2 regions of the Mycobacterium sp. PTI7 genome follow, and region 2 is predicted to be linked to the other one. Evidence: riboswitches for the same ligand, from Rfam matches in the RefSeq annotation. Region 2 holds a riboswitch; the other holds the start of a gene.

Region 1 (3,403 bases), 2.1 Mb from region 2:
CCGTGCTCAGCGACCATTCGCGCACTATGCGACCATTCGACCTCGCCCAACGTCACGACGTCGGCGGGCAGAGGGGTAGATCCGTGGACGACGCAGCCGGTGCATTCGAGCAAAGTTCGGCACCCTCGGGTACGCCATCCGTTGGCGGGCTGGAATCGGTGTTCTACCGGATGTCCGCCACCGACCTCTACCTCGTCAAGGCCGCACTCACCGCCACCCGAGACGCGGGGACGGTCGACGAGGTGGCTGCACGGATCGAGCCGGTGTCCGCGCCGCTGGCCCGCTGGGTCGCGCGCCAGGCCGACGTGCGTGGGACCGGCGACGTCCTGTCGACGATCGTCGGCGTCCTTCTGACGCTGTACATGCTGTCCGAGGAACCGGCACCGCCCGACCAGCTCCACGAGGTCGTCGAGAAGGCCGCCGCCGGTCAGCCACACCTGATGCCGCTGCCGAAGCGCGTCGACTGCTTCTGCGGCAGCGGCAAGAAGTACAAGAGCTGCCACGGCCGCACTCCGTAGGACGGGTCAGCACTCGACGACGTTGACGGCGACGGCAAGTCCGCCCGTGGACGTCTCCTTGTACTTCGAACTCATGTCCCGCCCCGTGGCGCGCATGGTGGCGATCACCTCGTCGAGGCTCACCCGGTGGGTGCCGTCGCCGCGCATGGCCATCCGCGCGGCGTTGATGGCCTTGCCCGCGGAGATGGCGTTGCGCTCGATGCACGGGATCTGCACCAGGCCGGCGATCGGATCGCACGTCAGGCCCAGGCTGTGCTCCATCGCGATCTCCGCGGCGTTCTCGACCTGAGCCGGTGTGCCACCGAGGATTTCGGTGAGGCCCGCGGCGGCCATCGACGCGGCGGACCCCACCTCGCCCTGGCAGCCCACCTCGGCGCCGGAGATCGAGGCCATCTCCTTGTACAGCGATCCGATGGCGCCGGCGGTCAACAGGAACCGCACCGCGGTGTCGTCCGGGTCGGTCCGTCCGGCCGGACAGTAGTGCCGGGCGTAGCTGAGCACGGCGGGGATGATGCCCGCGGCGCCGTTGGTGGGTGCGGTGACCACCCGACCGCCCGCGGCGTTCTCCTCGTTGACGGCCAGCGCGACGAGATTGACCCAGTCCTCGGCGAAGATCGGATCGCGGTCGGGGTCCTCAGCGGCGAGTCGACGGTGCCAGTCGCGGGCACGGCGGCGGACGGCGAGCCCGCCGGGCAGGTGCCCGTCCTGGTCGATGCCCCGCTCGACGCACTGCGCCATGACGTCACGGATGTGCAGCAGGCCCGCGCGGACCTCGGCGTCCGACCGGAACGCCCGCTCGTGTTCGGCCATCACGTCGCAGATCGACCCGTCACGGGCCGCGGCGAGGGCGAGGAGTTCGCGGGCGGAGCCGAACGTCACGCCGCCCGTCGGCGCCGACTGGTCGAGCGAGTCCCCCTGGGCGACGACGAATCCGCCGCCGACCGAGAAGTAGGTCTCCTCGGCCAGCGGTGCACCGTCGTCGCCAAAGGCACTGATGGTCAACGCATTCGGGTGTCGGTCGAGCACCACGTGCGGACTCGACACGACGTCCCCCTCGGTGAACGGGAGCACGATCGTGCCGCCGAGCCGGATGGTGCCGTCGGCCCGAATCCGCTCGAGGGACCGGGCCATGTCGTCGGGATCGAGGCTCTCCGGGTGCCGGCCCTCGAGCCCGACGAGCGTCGCGGGGATGGTGCCGTGACCCTTGCCCGTGGCGGCGAGGGAGCCGAACAGTTCGACGCGGACGTGCCGGACGTCGGGGAGCAGACGCGCGTCGTCGAGGTCCTCCACGAAGCGAGCCGCGGCGCGCATCGGGCCGACCGTGTGGGAACTCGACGGGCCGATACCCACGGTGAAGAGGTCGAACACGCTGATGGTCATCGAGGCGACTCCGGTTCCGTCACGCCGGGCGTGCCCGGCCATGGATCGACGCCGGGCAGACCCGGACATCGAATGAGGCACCTCCCCGCTCTGTCCTGAGACCTGAGAGTTTGGGCGAGACTTCGCCGTTCACCTTCGGTAAGCGCCGGCGGCATCGTCGGCACTGTTCTCCAGAGTTGCCTCGGCGTGGCGGTGCTGGGGCCTGAGAGATTCCCGGGGAGGACATTGCTCCTACGGCGCCTCCTTCGATCGGAGGTTCTCCCGCCATGCGTCGACGGCTTGTTCGATTGTGGTGGCGAGCCTATACCCGGATCGGCCGCCGTGCGGGTCGTCGGCGTTCACCACAATCTCAGGCTCAGCGGTGATACTGGACCCGACGGCTACAACGCTCGCGACAATCTTGGGGACGACACGATGCACGACGACTACGGCAGGGAACCCTCCTGGCCGGTGGCGCTGGTGGTCGGGGCGATCGCCGCGGTGGTCGGGGTGGTCGTTCGCGTGCGGACCGCCGTCCGGTGTCTCGTGCGCCGGGACGCAGACCATCCCTCCGACGGGCCGGGCTCGACCGAACCGACCGACGACCGACGCGACTGATCGGGCCAAACGCGTCCCCCTCGTCGTCGACCGTGTCACGCTGCCAGGGACATCGGATCCGTGCTGGTGAAGGAGACGTCGTGGCCCTGAAGTGCGCAGTCCTCGTCGGAGCAGCCGCCCTGTGCGCCGTCCTCGGCGCCCCGACGGCCGGCGCCGACGCCGCGGTCGACGGCACCTCGACGGTGATCCAGGACGTACGCCAGCGCTCGGGTTGCGCACCGCTCAACCATTCCGCCCAACTCGACGCGATCGCCCAGGACTACGTGCGTGCCGGCGTGCTGCGCGGGCAGGCCTACCCGGGATACACGACACCCTTCATCGCCACCGGTCGACCGGTCGCGTCGGCGATCACTCAGGTCACGACGAACGCGAAGGGTCTCATCAACGACTGCCGCTGGGTCGACGTGGGCGTGGGCACCATGCCGAACGGCGACTACACCGTGCTGGCCATCGTGCTCGGGTCGATCACCGGTCCGCAGGCGGCCGGCGGCATGCCCGTCTGACGCAACGTGCCCACATAAGGAGGTCTCGCCGACTCCCGGGGGGGATGGGAGTCAGGCGAGACCTGACGAGCGCGGCACAGGGGGGGTAGGCCAGCGCTCGTCTGTCCGTGAGCTTAAGGCCTTTCCCTGTGTCAATCCTGAGAACGACATGCCCAGTTGTCGTGAATGGTCCATTCCGGCCGGAGCGGATCCGTGCGATGATGACGGCGTCGCCGCGCTGGGGGGTGCGGCATCGGCATCACCGGGGGGGAACATGTCCACTTCTTCAGCTGACGCACGCCTGGAATCGGCGCTCTGCGCGCTTGAGCATCCAGAACTGATGCGGCTTCAGGAAACCGTCCATCATCACCTGAGATACGAGCTGCCATCGCCGGCGCAACTCGCGAAGGCGATCGAAGCCGAGCA
Region 2 (3,403 bases):
ATTGCCGCGCTGGGGCATTCGCTCAAGGAGGTCCGGATCGTCGACCTCCAGGAGGGCACCTTCTACGCCGACCTGGTCTTCGACCGCGACATCACGGTGTCGGCACGCCCGTCGGACTCGGTGGCCATCGCGCTGCGCGTCGGGGTGCCGATCTACGTCGAGGAGGCGGTGCTGGCCGAGGCCGGCCTGCTGATCCCCGACGAGGGCGACGAGGAGAGTTCCGGCCCGGTCCGCGAGGACGAGGTGGAGAAGTTCAAGGAGTTCCTCGACAGCGTGTCGCCGGACGACTTCAAGGCCACCTGACCCGGAGCGTCCGGGTTTGTCACGGATGCGTCTCAACTGGTGGCGACGCGTCGACACGCGGTCCAGGTTTCGCTGATCGGGCATTCGGGCAGCCATAATTCGAGCAGTCTTCAGCCAGTCACCAGCATGGCCGGAAGCGTATGCTCGACACACACTCGAGCTTGGAGCACACCGCGCTGCGTCTCGGCTGCGGCGCACGAAGCGACTTGAATTCGGCGAGAGGATGCACGGTGGGCGACACGCCACGGCAGGGGCAATTGGATCTCTCCTCAGACGGGAAGCCGGTACCGCCGGCTCCCGTGGCGGTGACCGAACCCGTGCAGGGCGGACTGTTCCCGGACGACTCCGTGCCCGACGAACTCGTCGGCTACCGCGGACCGAGCGCATGCCAGATCGCGGGCATCACCTACCGGCAGCTCGACTACTGGGCGCGTACCTCGCTGGTGGTGCCGTCGATCCGTAGCGCGGCGGGCTCCGGCAGTCAGCGCCTGTACTCGTTCAAGGACATCCTGGTCCTCAAGATCGTCAAGCGGCTCCTGGACACCGGCATCTCGCTGCACAACATCCGCGTGGCCGTCGACCACCTGCGTCAGCGCGGGGTCAAGGACCTCGCCAACATCACGCTGTTCTCCGACGGCACCACGGTCTACGAGTGCACGTCGGCCGAAGAGGTCGTCGACCTGCTGCAGGGCGGTCAGGGCGTGTTCGGCATCGCCGTCTCCGGCGCGATGCGGGAACTCACGGGCGCCATCGCCGACTTCCCCGGTGAGCGTGCCGACGGGGGCGAGTCGATCGCGGCTCCCGAGGACGAACTGGCATCGCGCCGCAAGTCACGCGACCGCAAGATCGGCTGACGTCACCGCTGTCGCACTCGGCCGGTAGACTCGCCACTGCATCGTCCCCCTTGCGGGAGAGTTCCGTGGTTGCCAGCCGCGGACGCCGAAGGAGCAACACCTCTCCGTCAACCTCTCAGGCACAAGGACCGCCTGGGGCCCCGATGCCTCTGGAAAGCGGTGTACCGGCATGCCCGGTCCGCCCGCCCATGGGGAAAGGCGACGTGACACCGAGGCAGTGACGCCTCAGTCGCCGAATCTCTCAGGCGCCCGGTCTCGGGTCGACGACAGAGGGGGAGGACCGCGAGCGGTTCTGGGCACGTTCCCCTGCCCCTTTCCCCTCGGCCACCGTCGAAAAGAGGCCCACTGTGTCCGGTAGTGCCACCCACCCCGACAACGAGCGCCGCATGCCGCGGTTCGCCGACCGCCACATCGGACCCGATGCGGATGCCGTCGCGACCATGCTGAACGTCATCGGCGTCGACTCGCTCGGCACCCTCGCCGAGAAGGCCCTGCCCGCCGGCATCCTCGACGCGCTGACAGGTGAAGGCCTCGCCCCCGGTCTGGACCAGCTGCCGCCGCCGGCCACCGAGGAGCAGGCACTGGCCGAACTGCGCGCGATGGCGCTCACCAACACCGTCGCGACGTCGATGATCGGGCAGGGCTACTACGACACGCTGACCCCGCCGGTGCTGCGCCGCAACATCCTCGAGAACCCCGCCTGGTACACCGCCTACACGCCGTACCAGCCCGAGATCAGCCAGGGCCGCCTCGAGGCGCTGCTCAACTTCCAGACCATGGTCGAGGACCTCACCGGCCTCGAGGTCGCCAACGCCTCGATGCTCGACGAGGCCACCGCTGCGGCCGAGGCGATGACGCTGATGTACCGCGCCGCCAAGGGCTCGGTGAACCGGCTCGCCGTGGACGCCGACGTGTATCGCCAGACCGCCGCCGTCATCGAGACGCGCGCGCAGCCGCTGGGCATCGAGATCGTGTCGGCCGACCTGCGTGACGGACTGCCCGAGGGCGACTTCTTCGGCGTGATCGTCCAGCTGCCCGGTGCGAGCGGTGCCGTGATCGACTGGAGTTCGCTGGTCGACCAGGCCCACGAGCGTGGTGCCCTCGTCGCCGTGGGGGCGGACCTCCTCGCGCTGACCCTGGTGACGCCTCCCGGGGAGATCGGCGCCGACGTCGCGTTCGGCACCACCCAGCGCTTCGGCGTGCCGATGGGCTTCGGCGGACCGCACGCGGGCTACCTCGCCGTGCACACCAAGCAGGCCCGGCAGCTGCCCGGCCGCCTCGTCGGCGTCTCGGTCGACGCCGACGGTTCCCCCGCCTACCGCCTCGCGCTGCAGACGCGCGAGCAGCACATCCGGCGTGACAAGGCCACCAGCAACATCTGCACCGCGCAGGTCCTGCTGGCCGTCATGGCCGCGATGTACGCCAGCTACCACGGCGCCGACGGCCTCACCGCGATCGCCCACCGGGTGCACGGCAACGCGCTCGGCATCGCCGCCGGCCTGCGCAGCGCCGACGTCGAGGTGGTGCACGACGCCTTCTTCGACACCGTGCTGGCCAAGGTCCCCGGCCGCGCCGACGAGGTGCGCGCCGCCGCCAAGGAACGCGGCATCAACGTCTGGGTCGTCGACGCCGACCACGTCTCGGTGGCGTGCGACGAGGCCACGACCGCCGAGCACGTCGAGAAGGTGCTCGAGGCGTTCGGCGCGACCCGCGGCGGGCAGCACCAGCCGGGCCCGGCGATCCACACCCGCACGTCGTCGTTCCTGACGCACCCGGCCTTCACGCGCTACCGCACCGAGACCGAGATGATGCGCTACCTCCGGTCGCTGTCCGACAAGGACATCGCCCTGGACCGCAGCATGATCCCGCTCGGCTCGTGCACGATGAAGCTGAACGCGGCCGCCGAGATGGAGCCCATCACCTGGCCCGAGTTCGCCCGTCAGCACCCGTTCGCGCCCGCCTCGGACACCCCGGGCCTGCGCCGGCTCATCTCCGACCTCGAGGGGTGGCTCACGCAGCTCACCGGCTACGACGCGGTGTCGCTGCAGCCCAACGCCGGCTCGCAGGGCGAGTACGCCGGACTGCTGGCGATCCAGGCGTACCACCTCAGCCGCGGTGACGACCAGCGCAACATCTGCCTGATCCCGTCGAGTGCGCACGGCACCAACGCCGCGTCGGCCGCACTGGCCGGCATGCGCGTCGTCGTCGTGGCCTGCCGCGAGAACGGCGACGTGGACCTCGACGAC

The links. Region 2 has a riboswitch for glycine ahead of gcvP (aminomethyl-transferring glycine dehydrogenase). Riboswitches for the same ligand answer to the same signal wherever they lie in the genome.
Region 1: it holds a riboswitch for glycine, as region 2 does, so the genes downstream of both, AC1MEY_RS28000 (L-serine ammonia-lyase) here and gcvP (aminomethyl-transferring glycine dehydrogenase) in region 2, are expected to answer to the same signal.

What each region holds. Positions count from the first base shown of each region.
Region 1 covers NZ_CM155252.1:5,803,522-5,806,924, reverse strand. Annotated here, with positions in the region: gene AC1MEY_RS28005 (SEC-C domain-containing protein) at 84-518, shown strand; gene AC1MEY_RS28000 (L-serine ammonia-lyase) at 525-1,898, opposite strand; glycine riboswitch at 2,079-2,172, opposite strand; gene AC1MEY_RS27995 (hypothetical protein) at 2,313-2,495, shown strand; gene AC1MEY_RS27990 (hypothetical protein) at 2,576-2,998, shown strand; gene AC1MEY_RS27985 (SEC-C domain-containing protein) at 3,318-3,403, shown strand, end outside.
Region 2 covers NZ_CM155252.1:1,949,864-1,953,266, forward strand. Annotated here, with positions in the region: gene AC1MEY_RS09420 (bifunctional nuclease family protein) at 1-303, shown strand, start outside; gene AC1MEY_RS09425 (MerR family transcriptional regulator) at 534-1,157, shown strand; glycine riboswitch at 1,201-1,298, shown strand; gene gcvP (aminomethyl-transferring glycine dehydrogenase) at 1,544-3,403, shown strand, end outside.